Regions from separate parts of the Pseudomonas sp. IzPS59 genome, predicted to be linked through region 1. Evidence: riboswitches for the same ligand, from Rfam matches in the RefSeq annotation. Region 1 holds a riboswitch; each other region holds the start of a gene.
What was found. A riboswitch is a leader RNA that binds a small molecule or an ion and turns the genes downstream of it on or off. The one in region 1 is predicted to bind cobalamin.
Positions count from the first base shown of each region.

Region 2: linked by a shared signal. The riboswitch ahead of IF189_RS15450 (CbtB domain-containing protein) and the one ahead of cobO (cob(I)yrinic acid a,c-diamide adenosyltransferase) in region 1 are both predicted to bind cobalamin.
Region 3: linked by a shared signal. The riboswitch ahead of IF189_RS12685 (TonB-dependent receptor plug domain-containing protein) and the one ahead of cobO (cob(I)yrinic acid a,c-diamide adenosyltransferase) in region 1 are both predicted to bind cobalamin.

Region 1 is NZ_CP062251.1:1,876,853-1,887,042, forward strand. It holds gene IF189_RS08510 (C40 family peptidase) at 1-369, shown strand, start outside; gene IF189_RS08515 (PQQ-dependent sugar dehydrogenase) at 439-1,752, opposite strand; gene IF189_RS08520 (hypothetical protein) at 1,819-2,403, opposite strand; cobalamin riboswitch at 2,570-2,796, shown strand; gene cobO (cob(I)yrinic acid a,c-diamide adenosyltransferase) at 2,877-3,488, shown strand; gene IF189_RS08530 (cobyrinate a,c-diamide synthase) at 3,485-4,780, shown strand; gene bluB (5,6-dimethylbenzimidazole synthase) at 4,777-5,427, shown strand; gene cbiB (adenosylcobinamide-phosphate synthase CbiB) at 5,424-6,332, shown strand; gene cobD (threonine-phosphate decarboxylase CobD) at 6,325-7,335, shown strand; gene IF189_RS08550 (cobyric acid synthase) at 7,332-8,798, shown strand; gene cobU (bifunctional adenosylcobinamide kinase/adenosylcobinamide-phosphate guanylyltransferase) at 8,786-9,307, shown strand; gene cobT (nicotinate-nucleotide--dimethylbenzimidazole phosphoribosyltransferase) at 9,304-10,190, shown strand, end outside.
Region 2 is NZ_CP062251.1:3,456,127-3,466,316, reverse strand. It holds gene IF189_RS15480 (fatty acid cis/trans isomerase) at 1-682, shown strand, start outside; gene IF189_RS15475 (acyltransferase family protein) at 742-1,743, shown strand; gene nfuA (Fe-S biogenesis protein NfuA) at 1,833-2,417, shown strand; gene cobM (precorrin-4 C(11)-methyltransferase) at 2,465-3,211, opposite strand; gene IF189_RS15460 (cobalamin biosynthesis protein) at 3,303-3,716, opposite strand; gene IF189_RS15455 (CbtA family protein) at 3,713-4,414, opposite strand; gene IF189_RS15450 (CbtB domain-containing protein) at 4,426-4,623, opposite strand; cobalamin riboswitch at 4,745-4,966, opposite strand; cobalamin riboswitch at 5,737-5,947, shown strand; gene cobW (cobalamin biosynthesis protein CobW) at 6,046-7,119, shown strand; gene cobN (cobaltochelatase subunit CobN) at 7,123-10,190, shown strand, end outside.
Region 3 is NZ_CP062251.1:2,831,326-2,841,515, forward strand. It holds gene IF189_RS12640 (hypothetical protein) at 5-454, opposite strand; gene IF189_RS12645 (helix-turn-helix domain-containing GNAT family N-acetyltransferase) at 527-1,450, opposite strand; gene IF189_RS12650 (phytanoyl-CoA dioxygenase family protein) at 1,507-2,211, opposite strand; gene IF189_RS12655 (gamma-glutamylcyclotransferase) at 2,186-2,509, opposite strand; gene IF189_RS12660 (alpha/beta hydrolase family protein) at 2,575-3,612, opposite strand; gene IF189_RS12665 (low molecular weight protein tyrosine phosphatase family protein) at 3,662-3,988, opposite strand; gene IF189_RS12670 (hypothetical protein) at 3,985-4,179, opposite strand; gene IF189_RS12675 (ABC transporter substrate-binding protein) at 4,379-5,242, opposite strand; gene IF189_RS12680 ((2Fe-2S) ferredoxin domain-containing protein) at 5,290-5,649, opposite strand; gene IF189_RS12685 (TonB-dependent receptor plug domain-containing protein) at 5,649-7,586, opposite strand; cobalamin riboswitch at 7,678-7,884, opposite strand; gene IF189_RS12690 (LysR family transcriptional regulator) at 7,919-8,827, opposite strand; gene IF189_RS12695 (DoxX family protein) at 8,997-9,434, shown strand; gene IF189_RS12700 (pirin family protein) at 9,519-10,190, shown strand, end outside.

The DNA.
Region 1 (10,190 bases):
GTAGGTACGCCTTATCGCTGGGGCGGCAACACGCCGGACTCGGGCTTCGATTGCAGCGGCCTGATCGGTTTCGTCTACCGTGATGCGGCCGGCATCAGCCTGCCGCGCTCGACCCGCGAGATGATCGTCATGCAGGCGCCGAATGTCGGCAAGGAAGGGCTGCAGACCGGCGACCTGATCTTCTTCGCCACCAATGGCGGCTCTCAGGTCAGTCATGCGGGAATTTATGTCGGGGAAGGGCGTTTCGTTCACGCTCCGGCCACTGGCGGTACGGTGAAGCTGGACAGCCTTTCGAAAGCGTATTGGCAGAAAGCCTATCTGAGTGCCAAGCGCGTTCTGCAGCCGGAGCATCTGGCGCACAACCCGTAAAGCTGCGTATCAATAAAAAAACCGTGGGAGCACATTGGCTCCCACGGTTTTTTTGTTTCAGGGCGTGGGCTATTTGGCCGCCGACACCCGCCACACCTTGTTCCCCACATCGTCCGCTACCAGCAATCCACCTTGCTGGTCGATTACCACGCCAACCGGGCGACCCAAAGCGTTTCCGTCTTTGTCGAGGAATCCTGTCAGTACGTCTACAGGCGTTCCGCTCGGCTTGCCGGCGCTGAACGGTACGAAGATCACCTTGTAGCCACTGTGTGGCTTACGGTTCCACGAGCCATGCTGGCCGATGAATGCGCCTTCCTTGAATTGCGCCGGCAGTGTATTGCCCTCGGCAAAGGTCAGGCCCAGTGAGGCGGTGTGCGGGCCGACGGCGTAATCCGGAGCGATGGCCTTGGCCACCAAGTCCAGGTTTTGTGGTTCGACGCGGACATCGACGTGCTGGCCGTAATAGCTGAACGGCCAGCCATAGAAACCGCCATCCTTGACCGAGGTGATGTAGTCCGGCACCAGATCGCTGCCGATCTCGTCCCGCTCGTTTACCGCAGTCCAAAGTGCGCCGCTTTTCGGCTCCCAGGCCAGGCCGTTGGGGTTGCGGATGCCCGAGGCGAAGATCCGGTGATTGCCGGTCGCCCGATCGACTTCCCAGATCGCCGCGCGACCTTCTTCCTGATCCAGGCCGTTTTCGCCGACGTTGCTGTTCGAACCGACGGTGACGTACAGCTTGCTGCCGTCCTTGCTGGCGATAACGTTTTTGGTCCAGTGATGGTTGAGCGGGCCACCCGGCAGATCCACGACCTTGATCGGCTGGCTCTTGATTTCCGTTGCGCCGGGTTCGTAGTGAAAGCGCAGCAGGCGGTCGGTGTCGGCGACGTAAAGATCGTTGCCGACCAGGGTCATGCCGAACGGCGAATTCAGGTTCTGTAGAAACACTGTGCGCGTCTCGGCCACGCCATCGTGATCGGCATCACGCAACAGAGTGATGCGGTTCGGGCTTGGTACGCCGGCACCGGCGCGGCCCATGACTTTTTTCATCACCCAGCCGCGTATGCCTTTGCCGTCGTCCGGTTTAGGCGGGGCATTGGTTTCCGCCACCAGCACATCGCCGTTGGGCAGTACGTAGAGCCAGCGCGGGTGATCGAGATTCTCGGCAAACGCCGCCACCAGAGTGCCTGCCGCTGGCGTCGGTTTCGCGCCGGCCGGCCAGCCGATCGCCGGGGCGATGTTCACCGTCGGGATCAGGGTCTTGTCCGGTTCGGGCAGTTTGGGGGACGGGCCGGTGCCGTCCGAGACTTGCAGGCTGGAGGATTCACCACAGGCGGTGAGCCCTCCGGCGAGTGCGATGACGAAAACGAGGTGGGGCTTGCGCATTACTGATCTTCCCTATGAATGCATTCCTAATCATAGAGAAGCACACGAGCCCGATGGTTCAACCCCTCAGCCGCGTGCCTCCTTGAACAGCACGGCAATACCGGGGTGATAGTTGCCGGCCTCGCTGCGCAATTTGCGGTAGGCGTACGGGAAGTACCAGGCGACGGCGCAGGTGTGTTCCTTTTGCAGGTCGTCGACCATGTCCTGCAGTTCTTCCGGGCTGGCGCTGTGCTGGGCTTTCTGTGGGGCGACGAACAGGCAGCCGAGTTTGAGATCGCTGGCGTAGCTGATGCGCTTGGCGTCGCTGGTGATATCGGCCAGGGCCTGAGTCAGGTTCAGGCTGTTGACGCGCGGCCAGCGCTGGGTCGCCTGGATGTAGGCGCGATCTTCGGCGCCGGCCAGGAACAGGTCGGCGCGGGCATTACGCTCGCCTTCCTCGTTCTGTTTGCGGGTGGCGGTGTCGCGCAGGGTGACCAGTTCGGCCATCCATGCGGCGGCGGACAACAGGCCGAGGTTGGCTTTTTCGTCGTGCCAGTAGGGTGTGTCGTTGTCGCCGCGCACGGCGTTGTAGCGGTCGATACAGTCAAACCATCGCTCCAGCACCGGGCGCAGGAATTCCAGCCGCGGATTGCTGATGATCATGCCTTGCATGGTGCTCTCCCTTGTTATTGTGATGTGCTCTCTGCAGTCAAAAAGCATGGCTCTTTGATATCACTGCTGACAGTGTGGCACAAGATTGGCGTCAGATAATTGATCGACGGCAGTTATTTGCCGCACGACCCCCTCTTCATTTGACGCTCCACCCCCAACCCTCTAACCTTCGCGGCTTGTTTCAGGTGCTCTGTGACCGCTGTCGACAGAGTGAAACAGGGAAGCCGGTGAGGATTGTCTTCAAGCGAAGAGCCATCACGATCCCGGCGCTGCCCCCGCAACGGTAAATGAGTGAAAGCTGCGTCGGATGCCACTGCTGCAAAGCGGGAAGGCGCGCAGCCAGGCGAACGCCGCTCATGAGCCCGGAGACCGGCCTGATCCATCCAGCGGCATCACGGTGGGCGATGCCAGGCTTGTTGCCGTCTATTCTTGTGCCTGCCCGCCGTTATTCAGCCTCAACGGAGAGCTCCCCCATGACTGATTCCCCCGAACGCGACGAGCGCCACCTGGCGCGCATGCAGCGCAAAAAAGCCGTGATCGACGAGCGCATCGCCAATTCGCCAGACGAATGCGGCCTGGTGCTGGTGCTGACCGGCAATGGCAAAGGCAAAAGCAGCTCGGCATTCGGCATGCTCGCCCGCGCCATGGGCCACGGCATGCAGTGTGGCGTGGTGCAGTTCATCAAGGGCCGCAACAGCACCGGGGAGGAGCTGTTCTTCCGCCGCTTCCCGGAGCAGGTACGCTTTCATGTGATGGGCGAGGGCTTCACTTGGGAAACCCAGGATCGCCAGCGCGACATCGCCGCTGCCGAAGCTGCATGGGAAGTGTCCCGCGAACTGCTGCGTGATCCGTCGATCGGTCTGGTGGTGCTCGATGAACTGAACATCGCCCTCAAGCACGGTTACCTCGATCTGGATCAGGTGCTCAGCGATCTGCAGGCCCGTCCGCCGATGCAGCACGTGATCGTCACCGGTCGCGCCGCCAAGCCGGAAATGATCGAGATGGGCGACACCGTCACCGAAATGGGCATGATCAAGCACGCCTTCCAGGCCGGCATCAAAGCGCAGAAAGGCGTCGAACTTTGAATCAACCACGTCACTGCCCGGCGGTACTGATCGCCGCGCCGGCTTCCGGTCAGGGCAAGACCACCGTTACTGCTGCACTGGCCCGCTTGCATCGCAATCAGGGCCGCAAGGTCCGCGTATTCAAGTGCGGCCCGGACTTTCTCGACCCGATGATCCTCGAGCGCGCCAGCGGTGCGCCGGTCTATCAACTGGACATGTGGATGGTCGGCGAGCAGGAAAGTCGTCGTCTGCTGTGGGAAGCCGCTGCCGAAGCGGATCTCATCCTGATCGAAGGCGTGATGGGCTTGTTCGATGGCACGCCATCGAGCGCCGATCTGGCGCGGCATTTCGGCGTGCCGGTACTCGGCGTGATCGACGGCACGGCCATGGCTCAGACCTTTGGCGCCTTGGCGCTGGGCCTGGCGCGCTATCAGTCTGATCTGCCGTTCGCCGGGGTGCTGGCCAATCGTGTCGGCACGGTGCGTCATGCGCAATTGCTCGAAGGCAGTCTCACCGAAGGTCTGCGCTGGTATGGCGCGTTGTCCAGGGAAACCGGGATCGAACTGCCAAGTCGCCATCTCGGCTTGGTGCAGGCCAGCGAACTCAATGACCTCGATGTACGTCTCGACGCCGCCGCCGAAGCGCTGGCCGGCACTTGCGAGGTAGCGCTGCCACCGGCCGTGGAGTTCGCCGCACCGGAAAGCGTGAAGACCGAAAGGCTGCTCGAAGGCGTGCGGATTGCCGTCGCCCGTGACGAAGCTTTCGCCTTCACCTATGGCGCCAGTCTCGATCTGTTGCGGGCGATGGGTGCGGAGCTGAGTTTCTTCTCGCCGATTCGCGACACTGAATTGCCTGAGGCTGACAGTCTGTATCTGCCCGGCGGTTATCCGGAATTGCACCACGTTGCCTTGTCGCAGAACGCCGGCATGCTCAAAGCGATCCGCGCGCATCACGCCGCCGGTAAACCGCTGCTCGCCGAATGTGGTGGCATGCTCTATCTGCTGGATTCGCTGACCGATGTCGAAGGCACCCGCGCCGAACTGGTCGGTTTGCTCAAGGGGGATGCGGTGATGCAGAAGCGTCTGGCAGCCTTGGCACTGCAATCCGTCGAACTGCCGGAAGGCTTGTTGCGTGGCCACACCTATCACCATTCCCTGACCACCACCGAACTGACGCCGATTGCCCGTGGCCACAGCCCCAATGGCGGGCGCGGCGCCGAAGCGGTGTATCGGGAAGGGCGGATGACTGCCTCGTACGTGCACTTTTACTTTCCGTCCAATCCGTCGGCGATTGCCGCACTGTTGGTGCCATGACCGACAACGCCTTCACTGAAACCGAGCGCGCAGCGGTCTACCGCGCCATCGCCGAACGCCGCGACATGCGCCACTTCAGCGGCGGCACGGTCGAGCCGGAACTGCTGCGCCGTTTGCTGGAAGCCGCGCATCAGGCGCCGAGCGTCGGCCTGATGCAGCCGTGGCGCTTCATCCGCATCAGCGACCGCGCCTTGCGCGGACAGATCCAGAATCTTGTGGAAGAAGAACGGGTACGCACCGCCGAAGCCCTCGGCGAGCGCAGCGACGAGTTCATGAAGCTCAAGGTCGAAGGCATCAACGATTGTGCGGAAGTGTTGGTCGCAGCCTTGATGGACGATCGCGAGCGGCACATTTTCGGCCGCCGCACGCTGCCGGAAATGGACATGGCCTCATTGTCCTGCGCGATCCAGAACCTGTGGCTGGCGGCGCGCGCCGAAGGCTTGGGCATGGGCTGGGTGTCGCTGTTCGAACCGCAGGCGCTGGCGGATCTGCTGCAACTGCCGGCCGGGGCCAAGCCGCTGGCGGTTCTTTGTCTGGGGCCGGTCAAGGAATTCTATCCGGCGCCGATGCTGGTACTCGAAGGGTGGGCGCAGGCGCGTCCGCTCAATGAGCTGCTGTATGAAAATTTCTGGGGAGTGAGTCAATGAGTGTGGCGTTGCTGAGTGTCGCCGCGGTTGCGCTGGACGCGCTGCTGGGTGAACCGAAACGCTGGCATCCGCTGGTGGCGTTCGGCAATTTTGCCGGACGCATCGAGCAACGATTCAACACCGGCGGGCGCGGCTGGCGCAGCCATGGTGTCACCGCGTGGGTGATCGCGGTGCTGCCGCTGACGTTACTTGCCACGGCATTGTCCTGGGCGCCGTATGTGGGCTGGATCGTCGAGATCGTCGCGCTGTATTGCGCGCTCGGCATGCGCAGTCTCGGCGAGCACGTCGAGCCGGTGGCCAAGGCCCTGCGCAGCGATGATCTGGAGGAGGCGCGCAAACGCGTGGGGTATCTGGTCAGCCGCCAGACCAGTGAACTGGACAACACCGCCGTCGCTCGCGCCGCCACCGAATCGGTGCTGGAGAACGGCAGCGATGCAGTGTTCGCCGCGATCTTCTGGTTTGTCGTGGCCGGTGCGCCGGGCGTGGTGCTCTATCGCCTGAGCAATACGCTCGACGCGATGTGGGGTTATCGCAACGAACGCTTCGAGCGTTTCGGTTGGGCCGCGGCAAAAATCGACGACGTCCTCAACTACATTCCTGCACGTCTGGTGGTGTTGACCTACGCGCTGCTGGGCAAGACTCGACTCGCGCTGAAATGCTGGCGCACCCAGGCGCCGAAATGGGACAGCCCGAACGCAGGCCCGGTGATGGCTGCCGGCGCAGGTGCCTTGGGCGTCGAGCTGGGCGGGCCGGCGATCTATCACGGTGAGCTGCACGAGCGTCCGCAACTGGGCGAAGGTGCGCCGGCGGATGCCGATTCCATCGATCGCGGCTGGCAATTGGTCCAGCGCGGGGTATGGTTATGGCTGCTGATTCTCTGCGTGGGGGCTGAATTCTATGCTTGAGCACGGTGGCCGGCTGCGCAGGGCGGCGCTGGAATACGGCATCGCCGAAGAAGACTGGCTCGACCTGTCCACCGGGCTGGCGCCGTGGCCGTTTCCGGTCCCGGAGATCCCGCTGCGGGCCTGGGCGCGCTTGCCGGAAATCGATGACGGTCTGGAGCAGGCGGCGTGCGACTACTACGGTGCCGCGCAGGTGCTGCCGGTGGCCGGTTCGCAGATGGCCATTCAGTTGCTGCCGCGCCTGCGCCGGGCCGGCAAGGTCGGTGTGCTGTCGCCGTGTTATGCCGAGCATGCCGAGGCTTGGCGGCGCAGCGGTTACATCGTGCGCGAGGTGCTGGAGCAGGAAGTCGATTTCTTCCTCGACAGCCTCGACGTGCTGGTGGTGGTCAACCCGAACAATCCCACTGGCCTGAGCCTGACGCCGGCGAAGTTGCTCGACTGGCACGCGCGACTGGCCCAGCGCGGCGGCTGGCTGGTGGTCGATGAAGCGTTCATGGACAACACCCCGCAATTAAGCCTGGCGCCGCATACCCATCAGGTCGGACTGATCGTGTTGCGTTCGTTCGGCAAGTTTTTCGGCTTGGCCGGTGTTCGACTCGGGTTCGTGCTGGCCGAGCGCAAGTTGCTCCGTTTACTGGCCGAGCAGGTGGGGCCCTGGGCTGTCAGCGGGCCGACCCGGGTGCTGGGGCAGGCCTGCCTGCAAGACACTGAAGGCCACACTCGTCAGCGAATTCGCAGCGATGAAGCCAGCGAACGACTGGCCGCGCTGCTCGAACGCTACGGCTTCAAGCCTCAGGGTGGCTGCGCGCTGTTTCAGTGGCTGATCACCGAGCATGCTCACGCACTTCACGAATTCATGGCCCGTCGCGGCATCCTCCTGCGTCTCTTTACGCACAACAGCAGCCTGCGTTTCGGTCTGCCGGCCAATGCCGCCGATGAGGCGCGTCTTGAGCAGGCCCTGCAAGCGTTCGCCGTGGACCGCTCTATGGACAAGAAACCCGCATGACTACGTTAATGGTGCAAGGCACCACCTCCGATGCCGGCAAAAGTACGCTGGTGACGGCGCTGTGCCGCTGGGCGACCCGCCAGGGTGTTGCCGTGGTGCCATTCAAACCGCAGAACATGGCGCTCAACAGCGCGGTGACTGCTGACGGCGGTGAAATCGGCCGGGCACAAGCAGTGCAGGCGCAGGCCTCGCATCTTGAACCGCATACCGACATGAACCCGGTGCTGCTCAAGCCCAACAGCGACACCGGCGCCCAGGTCATCATCCACGGGCGTGCGGTCACCAGCATGAACGCCGTTGCCTATCACGACTACAAAGCCATCGCCATGCAGGCTGTACTCGCCTCTCACAAGCGCTTGAGCGCCGCGTATCCGCTGGTGATGGTCGAGGGCGCGGGCTCGCCGGCTGAGATCAATCTGCGCGCCGGTGACATCGCCAACATGGGTTTCGCCGAAGCGGTGGATTGCCCGGTGCTGCTGATCGCCGACATCAATCGTGGCGGCGTGTTTGCCCATCTGGTGGGCACGCTGGAACTGCTGTCATCGAGCGAGCAGGCCCGGGTGAAGGGCTTCATCATCAACCGTTTTCGCGGCGATATCGCCTTGCTGCAGCCCGGCCTCGACTGGCTGGAACAGCGCACCGGCAAACCGGTGGTGGGCGTGTTGCCGTACGTGATGGATCTGCACCTGGAGGCCGAGGACGGCATCGATCAGCGCCAGACTGACAAGGCCGAGCAAGTTTTGAAGGTGGTGGTGCCGGTGCTGCCGCGCATCAGCAATCACACCGATTTCGATCCCCTGCGACTGCATCCGCAGGTTGACCTGCAATTCATCGGCCCGGGGCAAGCGATCCCGCCGGCTGACCTGATCATCCTGCCGGGCTCGAAAAGCGTCCGTAGCGATCTGGCTTATCTGCGCGCCAATGGCTGGGAAACCGCCATCAATCGTCACCTGCGTTACGGCGGCAAGCTGCTGGGAATCTGCGGCGGTCTGCAAATGCTCGGCGAGCAGGTGCACGATCCGCTCGGCCTGGAAGGCGCGCCGGGCTCCAGCGCCGGTCTGGGGCTGCTGGCATTCGAAACGCAGCTCGAAGCCGAGAAGCAGCTGCGCAATGTGCGCGGGCGTCTGGCGCTGGAAGATGCCGAGGTCAGCGGTTATGAAATTCATGCGGGTGTGACGACCGGATCTGCGCTGGAAAACGCCGCTGTCCATCTGGACGATGGCCGTTGCGACGGCGCCCAAAGCTCTGACGGCCAGATTTTCGGCACCTACCTGCACGGCCTGTTCGAATCGCCGGCGGCCAGTGCGGCGCTGTTGCGCTGGGCCGGTTTGAACGATGTGCAGGAGGTGGATTACCACGGCCTGCGCGAACGCGATATCGAGCGGCTGGCGGATCTGGTCGAGAAGCACCTGGATACCGGGCTGTTACGTGAACTCTGTGGAATCTTCCCATGCTCCAGTTGATCCTAGGCGGCGCCCGCTCCGGCAAAAGTCGCCTGGCCGAAAAACTCGCCACTGACAGCGCGCTGGCCGTGACGTACATCGCCACCAGCCAGCCGCTGGATGGCGAGATGAATGAACGCGTCGCCCATCACCGGGCGCGACGTCCTGCCGAATGGGCATTGATCGAAGAGCCGCTGGAACTGGCCCGTGTGCTGCGCGAAACCGCCAGCGCCGAGCGTTGCCTGCTGGTGGACTGCCTGACGCTGTGGCTGACCAATCTGCTGATGCTCGAAGACGCCGAGCGTCTCGCCGCCGAACGCGAAGCCCTGCTCGAATGCCTGGCGTCGCTGCCGGGTGAAATCATTTTTGTCAGCAACGAGACCGGAATGGGTGTCGTGCCGCTGGGCGAATTGACTCGCCGCTATGTCGATGAAGCCGGTTGGCTGCATCAAGCTCTGGCCGAGCGTTGTCAGCGAGTCGTCCTGACCGTCGCCGGCCTGCCCCTGACTCTGAAAGGACCTGCGTTATGACCCAAGCCTGGTGGCTGAACCCGTGCAAACCGGTGGATACGCACGCCGTTGAAAACGCGGCGGCGCGTCAGCAGCAATTGACCAAACCTGCCGGCTCCCTCGGGCAGCTGGAATCGGTGGCGGTGCAACTGGCCGGATTGCAGGGCCGGATCAAGCCGACACTCGATCAGGTCTGGATCGCGATTTTTGCCGGCGACCACGGTGTTGTCGCAGAAGGCGTTTCGGCGTTCCCACAGGAAGTCACTGGCCAGATGTTGCTGAATTTCGTCAGTGGCGGCGCGGCGATCAGCGTGCTGGCGCGACAACTCGGCGCGCAGTTGGAAGTGGTGGATCTGGGCACCGTGACCCCGTCGCTGAACCTGCCGGGTGTGCGTCATCTGAGCATCGGCCCGGGCACGGCGAATTTCGCCAAGGGTGCGGCGATGACTCAGGCTCAGGGCGAGCTGGCCTTGCAGGGCGGGCGCGACAGCGTGCTGCGCGCGAAGGCGGCGGGTGCGCAATTGTTCATCGGCGGCGAAATGGGCATCGGCAACACCACGGCTGCCAGTGCGCTGGCCTGTGCGCTGCTCGATTGCCCGGTAGCCCACCTGACCGGCCCCGGCACCGGGTTGAATGCCGAAGGCGTCAGCCACAAGGCGCAGGTGATCGAGCGGGCGCTGGCACTGCACGCGGCGCAACGTGGGGATGCGTTGCAGACTCTGTTCAATCTCGGCGGCTTCGAGATTGCGGCTTTGGTCGGCGCGTATCTGGCGTGTGCTCAGGAAGGTGTGGCGGTGCTGGTGGACGGTTTTATCTGCACCGTTGCGGCGCTGGTGGCGGTGCGGCTGAATCCTGCCTGCCGTGAATGGCTGCTGTTCGGCCATCGCGGCGCCGAGCCGGGCCA
Region 2 (10,190 bases), 1.6 Mb from region 1:
CGATTGGTATCAGAGCAGCGGCCAGTTCAAGATGTGGCTGGATTACGAGTCCATCGATGACGACAAGCCGACCGCGCTGAAACTCGACGAAAAGGACCCGAAACACGACTTCGCCATGCAGTTGCTCGCTCGCTACGGCGACCTCAACGCGCGGCCCGATCCGATCAACCGCTGCGTGGACGCCTATTGCTCGCGGCCGAACATCGACCCGGCGCTGCAAAACGCCGAACAGGCCCTGAGCCGCCTGACGGCGCGTCCTGCAGCCGGTCTGAAGGTGATCGACCAATTGCCGGAAGCGACCATGCTGCGCATCGAAACCCGCAGCGGCAAACGTGAGGTCTACAGCCTGCTGCGCAACCGCGCCCATAGCAACGTGGCGTTCCTGCTGGGTGAGTCGCTGCGTTATCAGCCGGGGCTCGACACCCTGACCATTTATCCGGGCGTGCTCAGCAGCTACCCGAATTTCATGTTCAACATCCCGGCGGATCAGGTGCCGGCGTTTGTCGATGCCATGGAAAGCGCCAAGGATGCGCCGCAGTTCGAGAAGATCGTCGAACGCTGGGGCATCCGCCGAAGTCATCCGCAGTTCTGGTTCTATTTCCATGACCTGAGCCAGTACATCCATGAGACCGACCCGGTGGAAGAGGGCGTGCTGGACATGAACCGGTACGAGAATCTTTGATCGTTTGAACGATGGCCGCTGTCCCAATCCTGTGGAGTACGGGATCGGGAGCGCCATCGATGTTGATTTCAGTGCAGGCCCTGCGAGCGCTCGCCGCGTGGGCGGTGGTCTGCCATCACTTCATGCAGATTTTCTTCGACTTCGAGGCACGCGGGCCGATAGGGCAGTTGTTCATCGACAAGGGCGCGGTGGGCGTCGATATCTTTTTCGTGATCAGCGGGCTGGTGATTTTCCTCTCCACCGAAGGCAAGACGCTGCCGCCGGCGCGGTTTCTGCTGTATCGACTATTCCGTATTGTCCCGGCGTATTGGCTGTACACCGTGCTGATGGCGTTGCTGGTGGTGTTTGCCCGGCCGTTGTTGCCGGATCAAACGGTGGACTGGCGTCATTTGCTGCTGTCGTTGCTGTTCATCCCGACCGAAAACCCCGGTGGCTACGGGATCTATCCGACCCTGAATGTCGGCTGGACGCTGAATTACGAAATGCTGTTCTACGTGTTGTTCGCCTGGGCGCTGCTGTTTCGGCTGCAAGTGCGCTTGCTGGTGGTCGCGGCGCTGTTGTTTGCGGTGTGTCAGGCCTGGACCGGGTTTGGCTGGGTCAGCGAGTTTTATCGCTCGGACATCGTTTACGAATTCCTGCTGGGGATCGGCATCGGCATGCTCTATCGTCGCGGCTGGATTGGACAGGGCTTGTGGATGCCGCTGATGGGGATCGGCGCGGCGTTACTGGCGATCTATTATCTTTCGCCATCGCCCCGGCTTCTGAACTGGGGGATGCCGAGCGCGGTGCTGGTCATGGCCTGTATGGCGCTGGAGCGGCATGTTGAACGCAACCGTGTGCTCAAGCTGCTGGGCGACTGTTCCTACTCGGTTTATCTGATGCATGTTCTGGTGTTGTCGGCTGGCGGATTTGTGGCCCATCGCTTCGGGATCAACCCCTATTTGATGTTCATCCTGTGTGCCGTGGCGATTGGCGTGGGCTCCTGGCTGAGTTATCACTGGGTGGAAAAGCGCAGTTATCAATGGCTTAGAGCGCGAATCGACGGCAAACCTGCGGATTAGGCGATTGCGAACTATTCCTACGTAAATACTAGGACTTTGTGCCGCGCGCCGATTGGCGTAAACTCCGCCCAAGCCTGCGAGGAGTTTCCATGACCGCTATTACCATTACCGACGCCGCCCATGATTACCTGGCCGATCTGCTGTCCAAGCAGAACACCCCGGGTATCGGCATCCGCGTCTTCATCACCCAGCCTGGCACCCAGTACGCCGAAACCTGCATTGCCTACTGCAAGCCGGGCGAAGAGAAACCTGAAGATACCGCGCTGGGGCTGAAAAGCTTCACTGCCTATATCGACTCGTTCAGCGAAGCGTTTCTCGACGATGCTGTCGTCGACTACGCCACCGACCGCATGGGCGGCCAGCTGACCATCAAGGCACCAAACGCCAAGGTTCCGATGGTCAACGCCGACAGCCCGATCAACGAGCGCATCAACTATTACCTGCAAACCGAAATCAACCCGGGGCTGGCCAGCCACGGCGGTCAGGTCAGCCTGATCGATGTGGTTGAAGACGGCATTGCCGTGCTGCAGTTCGGTGGCGGTTGCCAGGGCTGCGGCCAGGCGGACGTGACCCTGAAGGAAGGCATCGAGCGCACCTTGCTCGAACGCATTCCGGAGCTCAAGGGCGTTCGCGACGTGACCGACCACACGCAGAAAGAAAACGCCTACTACTAAGGCGTTCGCTGCGGCATGAAAAACGGCGCCCCGTGAGCGCCGTTTTTTTATGGTCGATACAAATGCGCATGTCCCGCGCGATACAGCGACGATTCACTGAAATGATCGCTGCCCAACACCCGCCCGACCAGAATCAACGCTGTACGCCGAAACCCCTTGGCGATCACCTTCGCGGCAATATCCTCCAGCGTCCCCGTCACCCAGTCCTGATCCGGCCACGTCGCCCGGTGGATCACTGCGATCGGGCAGTCCGCGCCATAGTGCGGCAGCAACTCGGCGAGGATCTTCTCCAGATGATTGACCCCCAGATGAATCGCCATGGTCGCCCCGTGCTGCGCCAGGTTGCCCAGTTCTTCCCCGACAGGCATCGCCGTCTTGTCTGCGTAACGGGTCAGGATCACGCTTTGCGAGATGTCCGGCAACGTGAGTTCGACGCCCAGTAGCGCCGCGCAGGCGGCGGTCGCAGTGACGCCGGGGATGATTTCGAACGGGATTTGCAGCTCGCGCAGATAGCGAATCTGCTCGCCGATGGCGCCATACAGGCCCGGATCGCCCGAATGCACCCGCGCCACATCCTGGCCCTTGGCGTGGGCGGTCTTGATCAGGTCGATGATCTGTTCCAGATGCAATTCGGCGCTGTTGACCACGGTATCTGCCGAATGACCTTCCAGTACCGCCGCCGGCACCAGCGAACCTGCATAAATGATCACCGGGCAGCTGCGGATCAGTCGCTGGCCTTTGACAGTGATCAATTCCGGGTCGCCGGGGCCGGCGCCGATGAAGTAAACGGTCATCGTTGGATCCTGTGAAAGTAGGGCGGAACGAGGCTTCAAGAACACTTCAGATGAAGAATGCTCATGATCGAAAGCGGGGATTATCGGGAATTTACGCCGCGCCGGCCAATGCCAGTGTTGCCTGGGCGTACTTTTGCCGGGAAATCAGCAGTTTTGCCGGGGCCTGGATCAGTTGTTCGGCGAGCGCCAAAGCAGCGCTTTCCGCCACGCCGTAGCAACCGGTGCGCTCGAAGGCGATTTGTGAATGGTGACTCAGTCGTTGCTGATAACTGGCCAGTTCTTCGCTGCTGAAATACAGCAACGGCAGCGCCAGTTGTGCCGCCAGTTCCTGCAGGCCGGGTTCGTCGCGTTTCAGGTCGATACTGGCCAAGGCCTTGACCGCTTCGAGTTCGATGCGATGGGCCTGCAAGGCCTGGTCGAGCAAGGCGCGCAGCGTACTGGCCGGGCAGCCGCGCTGGCAGCCCAGGCCGACCACGAAGGTCGGCGCTGCGCTGTCATCGGTCATGCGTGGTATTGACCATCGCTTTTGCGGCGGAACAACCAGGCGCTGATCAGGCCCAGGGCCAGCCAGAACGCCACGTTGGTCAGCTGCGAAGCGATTTTGAACTGGGCTTCCAGTGCTTCCGGGGCGAGCATCGAGTGCACTTCCGGTTGCGGTGCGCCGATTACATGCGGCACAGCGAGGATCGCCACGCCGAGGATCTTCAGCAGCCAGTTGCCGCCGAATGCGATCAGCGCCAGGCCGACAGCGGTCGAAGCAGCAGTGCCGATCCACCACATCTGGCGCGAAGCCAGGTCAGCGGCGGCGGTGCCCGGCAACTCAGGTGGCAGGCCCATTGTCGGCGCGAGCACGAACGTCGCGTAACCCGCCAGACCCCAGAGCAGACCTTGCGAGGTTTTGGTCGGCGCACGCAGGGTGTACAGGCCCGCCAGCATCAGGGCGAGACCTACGGCTACGACCAGGTTGCCGCCGGTGGTGGAAACCACACGCTGCCAGCCGTTTTCCGGCTCCCAGGCTTCGGCATCGTGGGTGTGGGCAGCGGTGCCGGCGGCGTGTTCGTGAACTTCGGCCACCGGCTCGGCCTTCTCGTAGGTTTCGGCCTGAAGAATCAGCGGCGAAACCCAGAAGCTTTGCAGCAAGGTCAGCAGCAGGGCGGCCAGAAGGCCGGTGAAACCTGCGGTCTGCGCAATACGCTTGATCATGTCGTCAGGTCTCAGTGGCACGGGAACGCGGCGCTGTGGCGGGTATCGTGCGCGGCGTTGTGCACCGCTTCGATGTGCGAGAAACCGGCGAAGTAGACCAGGCTTGCGCCCAGGATCGACGCGAAGATCGCAGCGGTCAGGCGTTGGCTCAGGGTGGTGGTGCTGGAGATTTTGTCCGTGTTGCTGCCGGTGCTGCTGATGATCGACATGGCGCTTCCCTCTGGAGTGTCAGCGGGTGAATGGAGCGCATGAAAACCCCTGCGAGTCGGGCACGCAGAGGTTCGAACAGCGCCCGCCCACCGCGGGTTTGTTATGTTCAGTGACGCAAGATGCGCACTGTGCGTTGCAGGCCGGTCTCCGGGCTCACGAGGGGTTGGCGCCAGGCCGACCTGCAAGCGTCACCTTCCCATGCCCGTGGGCACAGTGGATCTGACGCTCTCTCGCTTACCGTTGCGGGGGCAGCACCGGACTGACATGGCTTTAGAGTAAAGCACATGATTCACCGGTTTCCCGTTTCACCCTGTGAAGGGCACCCGTAACAAGTTGTGTAGGAGACCATGGGCTGGGGTTTTTAGTCAATTGAATGGGGTGAGGTGTGTTTGGATAGGGGGGGCATATCCGTTGCTTCGGGAGCTGCCGCTGGCGGTTTCGCTCTTACAGCGAGTCACTTTTTCCAAACGCCGAAAAAGTAACCAAAAAGGCTTCCCCCGGCGTACGGCACTTCGCTTAGGCTCAGTGTTCCCTCGCTACGGTGTCCATCAGGGGGCATCGCCTACGGTTTGCTTCGCTGCACCTCCTCTCGATGTATGCGGCTTCGCCGCACGGCGCTGCGCGCCTACCCCCTGATGAACACCTCCGCTCGGCCTGCCGAAGGGGCAAAAAATCAAAAGCCAAAGCCAAAGCCAAAGCCAAAGCCAAAGCCAAAGCCAAAGCCAAAGCCAAAGCCAAAGCCAGATCAAGAGCCCCTCACCACTAACCACGATGAGCGTTAGCTCAAGTACCGCTTTTGATCGCAAGGTCCGTCGGTAGGCTGAGTGGAGGGATTGATCCGGGGGTGGGAGCGCAGCGACCGTTTGGCGAAGCCAAACACATCGAGAGGAGGTGCAGCGAAGCAAACCGTAGGCGATGCGCCCGGATCGATCCCGGAGCGAAGGAACCCGAGCCACAGCGAGGGCCGTACGTCAGGGCGCAGACCTTTTGGTTACTTTTGGGGCGTTTGCCAAAAGTGACCCGCCGTAAGGGCGGAACCCTAAGTGGCCACAACCGCAGCAACGGATATGCCCACAAAACCAACCTCCCATTGACCCATCACGAACCCATGCGTAGCCTTGCGCTTTCGAGGTTCTTCGGCCCACGCCGAAGCTAAGAAGGGAACGCGGTCCAAGCCGCGGCTGCCCCCGCAACTGTGAACGGTGCTGTTCGCTGCCACGCCACTGCCAGCTCAATCCAGAGCCAGCGGGAAGGCGCAGCGAATACCGGGCCAAGGCCCGAACACCGTCAGCCAGGAGACCTGCCTCGTCACAGATTCTCACTTTCAACCGGGCGGGGTGATCCGGTGGCGAACTCTCCAGGCACGCACCCGCGTTGCCGGTCTCGTCCCGTATGCCCGCCACCTTGCCAAAGGGCATCCGATGAAAACACTGGCCAAACTCCCCGTCACCATCGTCACCGGTTTCCTCGGCTCGGGCAAAACCACCTTGCTGCGGCACATGCTCGACAACGCTCAGGGCCGCCGCATCGCGGTGATCGTCAACGAATTTGGCGAACTGGGCATCGACGGTGAAATCCTCAAGCAGTGCACCATCGGCTGCACCGAAGAGGAAGCCACCGGTCGCGTCTACGAACTGGCCAACGGCTGCCTGTGCTGCACCGTTCAGGAAGAGTTCTTCCCGGTGATGCGCGAACTGGTGGCCCGTCGCGGCGACCTCGACCACATCCTGATCGAAACCTCGGGCCTGGCCCTGCCAAAACCGCTGGTGCAAGCCTTCCAGTGGCCGGAAATCCGCAGCGCCTGCACCGTTGACGCAGTGATCACCGTGGTCGACAGCCCGGCCGTGGCCGCCGGCACCTTCGCCGCGTTCCCGGATCAGGTCGATGCCCAGCGCAAACTCGACCCGAACCTGGACCACGAATCACCGCTGCACGAACTGTTCGCCGACCAACTGGCCAGTGCCGACCTGGTGATTCTCAACAAGGCCGACCAGACCAGCCCTGAAGACCTCGCGCGCGTACGCCTGGAAGTCGCGGAAGAACTGCCGCCAGCCGTAAAAATCATCGAAGCCAGCAACGGTCGTCTGCCGCTGGACGTGCTGATCGGCCTCGGCGCGGGTTCCGAAGAACACATCGACAGCCGCCACAGCCATCACGATCACCACCACGGTGAAGGCGATGACGACCATGACGACCACGATCACGACGCCTTCGACTCGATCTCCATCGAACTGCCGCAAGCCGACGAAAGCCTGCTGCTCGATGCGCTGACGCAACTGGTGGTCCAGCACGGCATCCTGCGGGTCAAAGGCTTCGCGGCGATCCCGAACAAGCCGATGCGTCTGCTGATCCAGGGCGTGGGCACGCGTTTCGACAAGCACTTCGACCGTCAGTGGGGCGCCGACGAAGCGCGTATCACTCGTCTGGTGTTGATCGGTCAGGAACTGGACGCTGCCCAGCTCGAAGCGCAACTGCGCGCCGCGCTCAGCGTTTAAGCCATGCACCTGCTCAGGACCCAGCCCGGCGGTTTCGTGTCGGATGACAACATTGCCGACCTTGGACAAACCCCCGCCGAGCTGGTGATCCTGTGCAGCGGCGATTCCAGCCTCGCGCTGCTCGCCGAAGCGGCGCAGCAACTGCCCGAGGATTACCCAAGTGTGCGGCTGGCCAACCCGATGCAGGTGCAGAACCATGCGTCGGTCGACCTGTACGTCGATGAAGTGTTGCGCCACGCCAAGGTCATTCTGATTTCGCTGCACGGCGGCATCGCTTATTGGCGTTATGGCGTCGAACGGCTGGTCGAATTGTCCGAGCGTGGCGTGCAGGTGATTCTGGTGCCGGGCGATGATCGGCCCGACCCGGAGCTCAGCGACTTGAGCACCGTGGGCGCCGAGGATCGCGACCGGCTCTGGCAGTTTCTGCGTCAGGGCGGCATGGGCAATGCGCTGGATTTCTTCCGCTGTCTGGCCAACCGCTGGCTGGCGCGGGATTACGTGTGGGGCGAGCCGCAAACGCTGCCGCGCACGGCGATTTACCACCCGAACATAAACACCGCCGCACTGGCAGACTGGCAAGCCGATTGGCTACCCGGTCAACCGGTCGCGGCGGTGTTGTTTTATCGCTCGCATTTGCAAGCGGCGAATACGGCGTTTATCGACGTGTTCTGCCAACGGTTGCAGGCTGCCGGACTCAATCCGCTGCCGGTGGCCGTGGCCAGTCTGAAAGAGCCCGGCTGCCTTTCGGTGGTCGAGGACTGGCTGGATGAAGTCGAAGCCTCGGTGATCCTGAACACCACCGGATTTGCTCAATCCAGCCCGGAAGCGCCGCATCTGCGGCCATTCCGTCGCAACATTCCGGTGATCCAGGCGATCTGCGCCCAGGACAACGAGCCCGGTTGGCGCGACAGCGAGCAGGGCCTCGGTCCGCGGGATCTGGCGATGCACATTGCCTTGCCGGAGCTGGACGGGCGGATCATCAGTCGGCCGATCAGCTTCAAGGATCTGGCGTGGCACAGCGAGCGCAGTCAGTCCGACGTGGTGTGTTATCGGGCGCAGCCGGAGCGCATGGATTTTGTGGCTGAACTGGCGCGACGCTGGGTCGATCTGGCGCGGGTGCCGAACGCTGAAAAACGTATCGCGCTGATCCTCGCCAACTACCCGACCCGGGACGGACGCATCGGCAACGGCGTCGGCCTCGACACGCCAGCCGCCGCGCTGAACATCCTGCGGGCATTTCAGGCTGAAGGTTATCCATTGCCGGCCGAACTGCCGGATAGCGGCACCGAGCTGATCCGGCAACTGCTCGGTGGCGTCAGCAACGACCTCGACACCCTCGATCAGCGACCATGCCAGCAGAGCCTGGCGATGAACGATTACCTGACGATGTTCAACGCACTGCCCGAAGCCAATCGCACGGCGGTGCTGGAGCGTTGGGGTTCGCCGCACAACGATCCGATGTGCCGTGGCGGGCGGATGATGATCGCCGGCCTGCGTTTCGGCCTGACCTTCGTCGGCATTCAACCGGCACGGGGTTATCAGGTTGACCCGAGCGCGGTGTATCACGACCCGGATCTGGTGCCGCCGCACGCGTATCTCGCGTTTTATTTCTGGCTGCGCCAGACCTACGGCGCCCACGGCGTGATCCACGTCGGCAAGCACGGCAACCTCGAATGGCTGCCGGGCAAAGGCGTGGGCCTGTCGGAGAATTGCTGGCCGGATGCGTTGCTCGGGCCGCTGCCGAACATCTATCCGTTTATCGTCAACGATCCGGGCGAGGGCGCCCAGGCCAAGCGTCGCACCCAGGCTGTGATCATCGACCACTTGATGCCGCCGCTGACCCGCGCCGAAACCTATGGCCCGCTGCGCAATCTGGAATTGCTCGCCGACGAATATTACGAAGCACAGTTGCTCGATCCGCGCCGCGCCCGTGAATTGCAGCGGGACATTCTGCAACTGGTGCGTGACACGCAGATCGATCGCGAACTGCAACTCGACGAAGCTCTCGACAGCGATGCCGACGCGGCGATCTGGTTGCCGCGTCTGGATACCTATCTGTGTGATCTGAAGGAATCGCAGATTCGCGATGGCTTGCACATTTTTGGCGAGTCACCGAGCGGACGGCTGCGCATCGACACCTTGCTGGCGCTTCTGCGGATTCCCCGTGGCGATGGCAAGGGTGCGCAATCGAGCCTGTTGCGGGCGTTGGCCAAGGCGTTCCAGTTGGGGTTCGATCCGCTGGATTGCGCGTTGGCCGAGCTCTGGACTGGCCCGCGTCCGATGGAGCTGCTGTCGGTCAGCGATGAAGTCTGGCGCACTGCAGGAGACACTCGCGAGCGTCTGGAGTTGTTCGCGGCGCAATTGATCGAGCAGTCGCTGGCGGGGGATGTGGCACAACTGGACGCTTCGGGCTGGAAAGATGTGCAGACGATCATCCAAGCGCTGCGCGAAGTGATCGCCCCACGCCTCGACGCCTGCGGCCCGGCCGAAATGCACGGCTTGCTCGACGCCCTCAGCGGCCGATTCGTCCCGGCCGGCCCAAGCGGCGCGCCAAGTCGCGGCCGCCTCGACGTGCTACCCACCGGGCGCAATTTCTATTCGGTGGACGTGCGCAACCTGCCGACCACCACCGCCTGGCGAATCGGTTTCCAGTCCGCCACGCTGATTCTGGAGCGACACCTCCAGGATCACGGCGATCACTTGCGTCAGCTCGGTTTGTCGGTCTGGGGCACGGCGACCATGCGCACTGGCGGTGACGACATCGCTCAGGCCATGGCGCTGATGGGTGTGCGTCCGGTATGGGCGACGGGCAGTCAGCGGGTCGACGATTTCGAGATTCTGCCGCTGAGCCTGCTCGACCGGCCTCGGGTGGATGTTACGCTGCGAGTCTCCGGATTTTTCCGTGATGCGTTCGCCAACCTGATCCGCCTGTTCGACGCCGCCGTACAAGCCGTGGCCGAACTGGACGAGCCGGACGATCTCAATCCACTGGCCGCCAAAGTACGCGCCGAACGCGAAGCGCTGCGGCAATCGGGTCTGGATGAAGATGCGGCGCGACGTCAGGCCGGGTG
Region 3 (10,190 bases), 950 kb from region 1:
CGGTTCACCACCAAGATGGAGCGTGCGGTGTTACCTTGAAATCAAGGACCTCCAGGCCAACGAGTAGAGAGCCATCCTTAATCAAAATAACGCCTTCGTGCGATATGACGCTTGCAACCCACTCGGCTTGTGAGGGGTGATAAACGCACAAGCTGTCGCACTCGTCGATAAAGTCGACTTCATTAAGGGCAATAGCTCTAATCAAATCATCGGTTATTGGCAGTCGCTGAGTGCATCTGCCGGCAATATGACCGGCATAAGTTGTTACCGGTATAGCATTGACAGAGGTGGGGGAGTTGACGCGATAGCCAATTACATTATCGACCCTTGACTCTGGATAAAGCCAAATCACCAGTTCAAGTCGCGTCTGATTCGAGAGTTTGGAAAGCAATAGAATTTGCCTGTCAAAGCGGGTCTCTGTGATGAAAAGCGTCGCATCAATGTTGGCTTCCATTTTCCGGGCCCCCCTACTCAGCCAATGTGTCGAGCGTAGACTACAACTAGGGCGAAAGGGCGAAACAGAGCATCAAAGCTCAATCGCCCACGTCTGACTCACCAGCTCCTTCCCAAAGCTGAATATCGGCTCCTCCTCCACCAACTCAAACCCCGCCCGCTGATACAACTTGCGGGCATCAACCAGATTGCTGGTCGTCCACAGAATCATCTTTTTGTACCCGACATCCCGGGCAAACCTCAGGCATTCCTCGACGAGTCGATTGCCGATCCCCAGCCCCCGAGCGCTGGCGTCCACAAACAGCATGCGCAGTTTTGCCGTGGTTGCGTCGTGCCGGATGACAAATACTGACCCGACAACCTTGCCGTCCTTTTCCGCAATCCAGCAGCGTTCGCTGGCAGGGTCGAACTCGCGCAGGTATTTGGCGACGATTTCGGCGACCAGCGCTTCGAACTCCCGGTTCCAGCCGTATTCGCGGGTGTAGATGACGGTTTGTTGCTGCACCACCAGGCCCATGTCGCCGGGTTGTGGGTCTCGCAGCAGGTAGGCGGGTTGCTTGCCGCCCTCGAGCAGGGTCTGGATCTGCTTCATGGACTCGATCAATTGCAGCTGCTGCGGCTCGGCCATGCGTTCGAGCAGGGTGATGACTTCCTGCCGGGAGGCCTGTTCCAGCGGGGCGAGGATTTCGCGGCCGAGGTCGGTGATGTGCAACAGACTGGCGCGGGCGTCGGTGGCGGAAGGGACCTTCTGGATCAGGCCTTTTTTGTCGAAGCCGCTGATGATCCGGCTCATGTAACCCGCGTCCAGGCTCAGCATCTGGCGCAGGTCGGCGCTGGTCAGATCGCCGCCGGAGGCCAGTTCGTAGAGGATACGCAGCTCGGTCAGCGAGTAGTCGCTTTGCAGCAGGTGTTCCTGCAGAACGCCGATCTGGTGGGTGTAGAAGCGGTTGAATTGCCGGACGATGTCGGCTCGATCGATCAGTGGGGTCGCGGACATGGCATGTGCTCGAATAGTTGCCTTGAGCAACTATATAGTTGCCGTAGGCAATCAAGTCAAATGAATTGTCCAGCGTTCCTCAGGGCAAACTCTGCCGGGTCGAACCGTTCGCTGGTGTCCATTCGAATGTTTCTGAGAACCACCGTTTCCGAGTGTGATGCGTAGAGCGTTTCCGAAAAATAAGTGATCAGCAGCGTGCGACGGCGGGCTCCGGTGGCGTTCAGGCTGCCGGCGTGAATGAGATCGGCATCGAAAATCAGGATATCGCTTGCATTGCCCGTCAGTTGCACGGATCGGGACTCGTCAGTGAAATCGAATGGCGGCTCGCCGAGTGCAGGGCGATGGCTGCCGGGGACGATGCGGGTGGCGCCGTTCTCCGGGCCGTAATCGTCGAGATATACCAGCGCGACAGCGGTGTCGCCGGGGCGTTGCGCCGACAAGTCGCGGTGCAACTGCTGGTGGCCGCCACCGGCAAGCGGTTCACGGCCCTCTACCTGTGAAAGAAAGAAGCGTTCGCCGATCAATTCGCCTGCTACGGCCAGCAATGGTGGCAACCGGCACACAGCCTGAACGGTCGGGTCAGTGTCCAGCAGCGAATGGCGCCAATCGATGCCACGAGGCACGGGCCATTCGCTTGAGGGCTTTACGCCGGCGTCGAAGGTGTTCCGAAGCCCGCTCAGCCATGCAGCCGGGATTGCCTGGCGCAGCAGGGCATAACCGTTTTGGTGAAGTTGCCTAGCGCAGGGCGTAGACCCAGGCATCCATTGCCGTCCCGTCATCCAGAGTCACCTTGGTCAGAACCCGCTGATACTCGGCCCCTTCAAACTCATCAAGTGCCGCCCAGTGCTGCTGGAAGTTTTCGGAGGAGAACACAAAGCCTTCAATGACGTCGCCATCTTCAGCAATCACCAGCCCGGGAAATCCCATCGCCGCACCCCAGCCGGCGTGCGACAGACGCCCCTTCAACGAAGCGGCCTGCCAGGTGCCGCCGATGTTGAGCATCACATGCTCGTTCGGACGGCCAGGCCCCAGAGTTCCATAAACGAAGAGACGTTCCACGATTGCTCCTGATGGTCAAAAGGGAGGAATCCTGACGTATCACGAATGCACAGGCAACAGCGTCATCAGTTGGGCAGTGACCGGTTCAGAAACCCGTCGATCAATGCCACAACCTGTTGCTGGATCGCCTCACGCGAACGGCCGCCACCATCCCCGCAAATGATGCCGTCGCCTGGCGAGTCTTCTTCAAGCAACTCCACGGTGCCGGATTTGCAAGATGCCACGAAGCTGAAATGGCTGGCGTCGCTGATCTCGACATACTGCGACGATGCCGAAGGCAGGCGCTGGGCGAGATTGGCCGACTCCAGTTGAGCGGGCAGCTCCTCGGACGGCACGCCAGCGCCAATCACCAGTGTCGGAACCGGCAACGCAGCGAGGCTTGCATCGGTCATCCCCCGTGACAGGCCCAGGTCCAGTGACACGATGGCGCTGACGCGTTTGTCGCTCAAGTCCGCGCTCATCCGGCTTTTTGATTCTGGCGTGTCGGCGACGTTGATTGTCTTGTAGACGGAGCAGCTGGCCAGTTTTTGATGGTCTGCGCAGTCCTTCGCGAAGCGTTCGGGATCGAACCGTGAACCAGCGATTTCGAGGGCAGTCCAGCCGCCGAGTGAATGGCCGGCTACCGCAATTCGACGCATCGAAACGGCACCCAGTTGCTCGGGCTTAGCGGTGACCGCATCAATGACGCGGCTGATGTCGACAGGTCGTTGCCACAACTGTGCAGCGGCTTGGGGACTGCGGTCATGCGTCGTGGTGCCGGGATGGTTGACCGCCGCCACGATGTAACCCTGCCGGGCCAAAGCGGTGGCCAGCCACGCCTGGTTGCTCCAGTTCCCTCGATAACCATGGGAGAGCACTAGTAATGGGTGCTCACCGGCAGTCGGTGGCGCATCGCGCACGGCGGACGTCCCGACGAACACGATATCGTCGGCAATCAATTGCGGGGTGGCGGTGGTTTTGGCGGGATACCAGACGACCATTTCCAGCGGACGGTCGTTGTGCGCGTCCGGCAGTGTAGAGGTCCGGAAGCCGATGGGGTTTTCGTCAGCGTTTGCGCTGGCCGAAAAACAGATCAATAGCAGTATTCCGAAGGTCTTTTTCATTGTTTTGTCTTCCTTGAACAGAACAAGCAATTGTGGGAGGCACAGAGGGTCAAGTGGCGAGGTAGGGTTTCACCGATTCCTCAAGAAGCTCTACCAGCTCAGGATTCATGTACTGATAGTCATCCGGAATATCCAGCGAGTGAATCCGCTTGTGCTCCAGCAGCCGGGCGTATTCGGCCCGCAGACGATTCAGGTGTTTGGTTTCCATCACAAAAATGAAATCGGCCCAGCGAATATCCGCCGGGCCGATGGTTTTGCGTGCATTGGGGCTGGTGCCCGCTGAACGAACATTGAAGCCGGGACGACGGCGCCAAACTTCTTCAGCCGTCGGGCTGCGCCATTGGTTACGACTGCAAATGAACAGTAGATTCATCACTCTTGATCCAGCAGTTGGCGGGTGGAGCGAATGGGATAGCTCATGCCGAGTTGGCGAGCCCTGACCAGCTTGGTGGACCGGATGTACATCAACTTCCAGTTCTTTTCCGGCTTGAAAGTTTGCGGGCGAACCGCTTTGTCACTGCCGTGTTTACGGGCCTGGCTACGTCTCCAGGCGCGGGTTCTGTTCATGTTCTTTCCTCGTGAATACCGGGTTCAGCAGCCGCGGTAATACGAGTTGGGCGTATGGTAAACGCGAATCGGGAGTACCGAAAGCTGCGCGCATTGAAAATCGTCATAAGCCGCCATCATTGGCAGGCGGTTGGGGTTCTCACCAGGATCTCCTCAAACGCCTTTCTGCCGGAGGCAGAAAAAATAAATCTGTCCCCATTTAAAATCCCGAGGCACTGAGCTGCTGTGCCAACTCCAGCACCACCCGGCCACTGCCTGGCGTTGGCAACAGATGCGTAAACGGAATATCGATCATCCGGCCCTCGCGCACGGCTCGCAGGGTCGACAGCACCGGATCCTGCATCAGCAACTGACGCTTGCGACTGGCTGGCGACCATTGCGCATCGGCCAGCAGGATCACGTCGGGGTCACTGGCGAGCAGGGTTTCGCGGCTGACGGTCACACGGTATTGGTCGATGTCGGCGAACAGGTTTCGCGCGCCGGCGGCGGCGAGCAATGTGGTGACGAATCCGCGTCCGCCTTCGCTGTCCAGGCCTATGACTTCGCTGTCGAGATAGAACACGGACCGCGGTTTTCCCGAGCCCGTTAAGGCCTTGGCAGTGTTCAGGTCGGCGTCCAATGCGTTGCGTAACTCTGTGGCGCGTTGCTGTTTGTGCAGCAAGGCGCCGAGGGTCAAGAGGTCGTTGCGAATGTGTTCAAAGTAATCCCGCGAGTGCCCGTTGCAGGCCGACTCCAGCAGATACGAAGCCACGCCGTTGCGCCCCAGTCCGCTGCGTGACGTCACGCCATTGCCGAACGCCGTCGCAAATCCACCGACCACCAGATCCGGTTTCTGCGCATACAACACTTCGCTGGAAGGATAGAGGTGTGAAATCACTGGCGCTCCGAAGTACTCGGTCTGAGGCACGCCGGTATCATCCAGATAGGCCACACCCGCCAGCGCCGAGCCTGCGCCCAACGCCAAGACCAGATCGGCTGCATGCTGATTGAGCGCAACAATCCGCGACGGTGGCGATGCCGGCAGGTGCCAGGTCTCGCCACAATTGCGGTAGTCATCTGCCATAGCCGGAGAAGCGCAAAGCAGGGCACCGGCCAGAAAGAACAGCCTTCTCACAAGCGCTCCTTGATCAGCAGATCCTCGACCACTTCACCGCCCACCAGATGCACTTCGACCAGTCGCTGCGCATCGGCGTGGCTGCGTACGCCATACCAGCAGGTCTCCGGATACACCGTCATGACCGGCCCCAGATTGCACGGGAACTGACAGTGCGTGCGGGTCAGCAAAACCCCGCCCGGTGTCTCGATCCGGTCATGGGCCAGCAAGTGCCGGCGCAGGGTTTTCCATAGCTGCAAGGCGCCGCGCTGGGTGCAGCGCGGGCCGGTGCAGAGGAACACGTGGCGCGCATGCTCGGGAACGTGCGACCAGTCCGGGTGCGAATCGACGCCGTCGGTGGTGATGATGTCAGCCATCAGAAACGGTACGTGTAGCGCACTTCGGAGGTGAACGGCCGTCCGAGGTTGTCGACGTTGTTCGAGCGGCTGGTGACGTAATCGCGGTCGAACAGGTTTTCCACCAGCAGGCTCAACCGGTGTTGGTGGGCACCGTCGAGATAGCGATAAGCGTCGGCGTCCACCACCGAGTAGTGGCCGTACTCGACCTGTTTCGAGCTGATCACATCGCGGATATAGCGGATCGCACCGCCGGCGCCCCACATCCGGTCAACCGACTCGTAACCGATGCGCGAACGGGCGAAGAAGCTCGGTACGTCGTTGATCGTCACTCCCGCGCGGGATTCGGTCAGGTTACGGGTCATGTCCGCCTGCAGGCTCCATTGCTCGTTGAGTGCCAGTTTCGCGTCCGCCTCGAAACCACGCATCTGGATCCGCCCCTGACCGTTGACCCAGTGGATGTCATCAAGGGTAATCAGGTCATCGATCTTGCGTTTGAACAGGGTGACGCTGGCACTGAACTCACGGTCGATCAGCAAGCCTTTGTAATCGAGGCCGAGTTCGGCGTTGCGGCTTTTCTCCGGTTTCAGGTTACGGTTGCCCAGTTCATCGCCCGGTTCGTTGACGAACAGTTGCTCGGCATTCGGCAGTTTGTAGGCCGTGCCGTACTGGCCACGAACAGACCAGTTTTCATTGAGGTCGTACAGCGAAGTGAGCATGCCGACCGTGGCGCTGTCGCCGCCGCTCATGGCTTCGTGGCGGATACCGATGCTCGGGTGCCAGTCGGGCAGGGCATCGATCTTCGGACGCAACTGGGTGTAGAACGCGTGGGCTTCAGCCTTGTCATTGTCGATGATCAACACATCGTCCTGGCCCTTGAACCACTGGTTGTCCGTGCCGAACACCAGCACATGGCCGCCGGGCAACTCGGCCTTGCCTTCGGCCTGCACGCCCCAGTCGGTGAAGCCCCAGTAGTCGTTGTGGTTGATGGTTCGGGTGCCGCCATCGGCGGTGTTGTTGATGCGCGTGTAGCGGGTGTCCCAGTCGTTGATGTGGCCTTTGACGAAGTAGCTAAGGCGTTCGTTGACGTTCTGTTCGAAGGTGGCCGTGGCGATCTGCTGGATGCGGTCGTTGGTGGTCTTGTGGTTGTCCACCGGGCGAGCGAAGTCGAGGTTGGCGTCGGCGTATTGGTAGAACAGTTCCAGGCGCGCGTCATCGGCAAAGGACTGAATCGCCTTGGCGCCGAAGGTGGTGACTTCGTAGGCGCGCTTCTTTTCGCTGTCGTTCTTGATGTCGCGATTGCGAAACGGCTGATAGCCGTCCGAAACGTTATGGCTGACGTAGGCCAGCAGGCCCAGGTCGCCGAAGCCGTTGGTGAAGATGTTTTCGACCCGCGCATCCTCGGTGGTGCCGCCGAACGTATCCACGCCCATGTTCACTTCGCCGGAGGCTTTGCGGCTCTGCGGGCTGCGGGTGACGATGTTGATCACGCCGGACACGGCCTGGGTGCCGAACAGCAGACTCTGCCCGCCCTTGAGCACTTCGATGCGTTCGATGGCGTTGGCCGGCAGGGTGTCCAGGTACAGGCCGCCGTATAGGCGATTGTTCAGGCGCACACCGTCGAGCAGGATCAGCGTGTCATCGTTGCGTCCGCCCAGCAGGGAATAGGTGCCGTAGTCGAACGGGCCGTTTTTCGGCGCGACGTACAGGCCGGGAATGAACATCTGCATCACGCGGCTGACATCGGCGCTGGGGCCGGCGCGTTCGATCTGCTCGCGGGTGACGATCTCGACCTTGCTGCCGAACTGCGCCATGTCGGCGACGGTGGTGGACTCCACGGACGGCGCGGAAACGATTTGCTGAGTGAGTTCAAGCGGCGTGTCGTCCGCCAGCAGCAGGGGGCTGAACAGACAGCCAAGCAACAGGGATGGAGCCGGAGTGTTGAAAGGTTTGATCATCGTCTTCTCGAAAGGATCTTCGCAGAAGAGCATGCAGGAGAAGGCATCGCGCACACGCCGACACCGGCCCATGCCCGCCCACCGCAGGAGTTTGCCAAACAGCATTTCAGGCCGGTCTCCGGGCTCGCGCGTCTGGACGCTTTCACCTTCCCATGGCCGTCTGGCCACAGTGGTGTGTCGAAAGCATCACGCGCCTACCGTTGCGGGGGCAGCACCGGACTGGTTCGAAACGAACGCACCGGTTTCCCGTTTCACCCCATGCACGGCGGCATGGGACACCTGAAACAGGGCGGCATCTGAACACTCGGATGGGCGATCGTCAACTTGCCGGATCAAGCCTCTTGCGTGTTCTGTTGAACGAAACGCTCGATCAACCACCGCGCCGCAGGGCCTGGTGGCACATCGGTGCGGTAGATGGCGTCGAAGGTGTATTGCCCGCTGGTGTATTCCGGCAGGTCCAGTTGCACCAGTCGGCCGCTGTCCAGGTCTTCCTGGATCATCGGCCGGGGCATGTTGCCCCAGCCGATGCCTTCGCGCAGCAGCATGTGCTTGGCGCCCAGGTCCGCCAGGCGCCAGGTGCGGTTGCTGAGTACGGCGAAATCCTTGTCCTTGGTCAGCACCGAGCGATCCGACAGTACCAGTTGCGTATGCTCGCGCCCGGCACCCGGAACATTGCCTTCGGCGATCGCCAAAGGATGATTCGGCGCCGCCACCGGAATCAGCTCGACGCTGCCGATGCCGATTCTTTCGATGCCGTTGATGCCGTCGTTCATCGGCCCGCTGACGCCAACCACCGCGCCGCGATTGATCACCCGTTCAGTCACGGCGCCAAGCGCTTCCATGTGCAGATGCAGGGCAACGGTGGGGAATTCTTCGCGAAAGGATTTCAGCGCATCCACCACGCGCTCGGCCGGTAGCATTACGTCGAGTACCACATGCACTTCGGCCTCCAGTCCCTGCAGCAGGCCTTTTACCTTGGCGCGCAAGCCATGCACGCCGTTGGCGATGGTCCGGGCCTCTGCCAACACGGTGCGGCCGGCGTCGGTGAGTTGCGGCTTGCGGGTGGTTTCACGGTCGAAGAGGGTGACGCCCAGTTGCATCTCAAGATTGGCAATCGAGTAGCTGATCACCGAAGTCGCCCGGTGAAGCTTGCGCGCTGCCGCGGCAAAGCTGCCGACTTCCACGACGGTCAGAAAGACCCGCAATTGATCGAGTGTCGGTGTGCCTGGGTCGGAGATCATGTCGGTGTCCTCGAGTCGCCATGGAGGCCTTTACTGGGCGAACAGCTTACCTATTTTTTCGAACGTAACGATCTAAATTAGTCGGCTATTCAGATGAGCTGTCGAGGCGCAACATTTCTTCATCCGGACGGTTCAAGTCGAACCGGACCCCATTGAAGGAAATTCTCCCATGGCTACTTCTGCAAACATCGCTCAAGCAACTTCTGTACAGAACGCTTCCGACACCAAACAAGCCTCGGCCGCCTTGATCGGTCGCGTCTTGCTCAGCGTGATTTTCATCCTCTCCGGTTTCTCCAAACTCGCCGCGCCGGCCATGATGATCGGCTACATCGGCTCGGTAGGGCTGCCGCTGCCGCAAGTGGCGTTGGCGCTGGCAATCATCGTCGAAATCGGTGGCGGCCTGGCGCTGATCGCCGGCTACCGCACCCGCACCGTCGCCGCTGTGCTGGCCGCATTCAGCGTGGTCACCGCACTGGCCTTCCACAATGCGCTGGCTGACCAGAACCAGTTCATCCACTTCTTCAAGAACATCGCCATGGCCGGCGGCCTGCTGCAAGTCGTGGCCTTCGGTGCCGGTCGCTTCAGCCTCGACGCCCGTCGCCGCTGAAATCCGAGCGCCGCGAGGGACAGGTTCCCTCGCGGCGCTTTGCCGTTTGTTGGCCGCTCCCCGCATCAGAATCGAGTAATCATCATGACCGTTCAGCAACACCTCTCCGGCTACACCCGCGAACCTGTCACTCACCGCATTCTGCGCTACCGCACCAGCGGCAGCGGACACGGCTCGATCGTGCGGCTGATGAGCCCTTCGGATCTGGGCCAGTTGATCAAACCCTTCGTGTTCCTCGACCTGTTCGAAGGCGAGGCCTCGTTCATTCACAACATGCCGATGCACCCGCATTCGGGGATCGCCACCGTGACGGTGATTACCGAAGGCAACCTGCGGTTCGAGGATGGCGGATCGGGCAAGGGCATGATCGATTACGGCGGTGTCGAGTGGATGCGCGCGGGCGGCGGGGTGTGGCACGGCAAGGAAATGTCGGTGGGCACATCGCAGCGGATTCAGGGCTTTCAACTGTGGGTGGCTTTGCCGCCGGAGCTGGAGAACGCCAGTGTCGACAGCCAGTATCTGGAGTCCGCCGCGATGCCCGAAGTGGGGCCGGCGCGGGTGATTCTCGGTGTCCATCAAGGCGTGCAAAGCCCGGTTCGGGCGCCTGCCGGTATCAATTATCTGCTGGTCACGCTGAATGCCGGTGAAACCTGGACTTACACTCCACCAGAAGGGCATGAGTCATTATGGCTGAGCGTCAGCCGTGGATTGCTGGCGACACCGGATCTGGTCAGCGCGGGCGAAATGGCGGTCTTC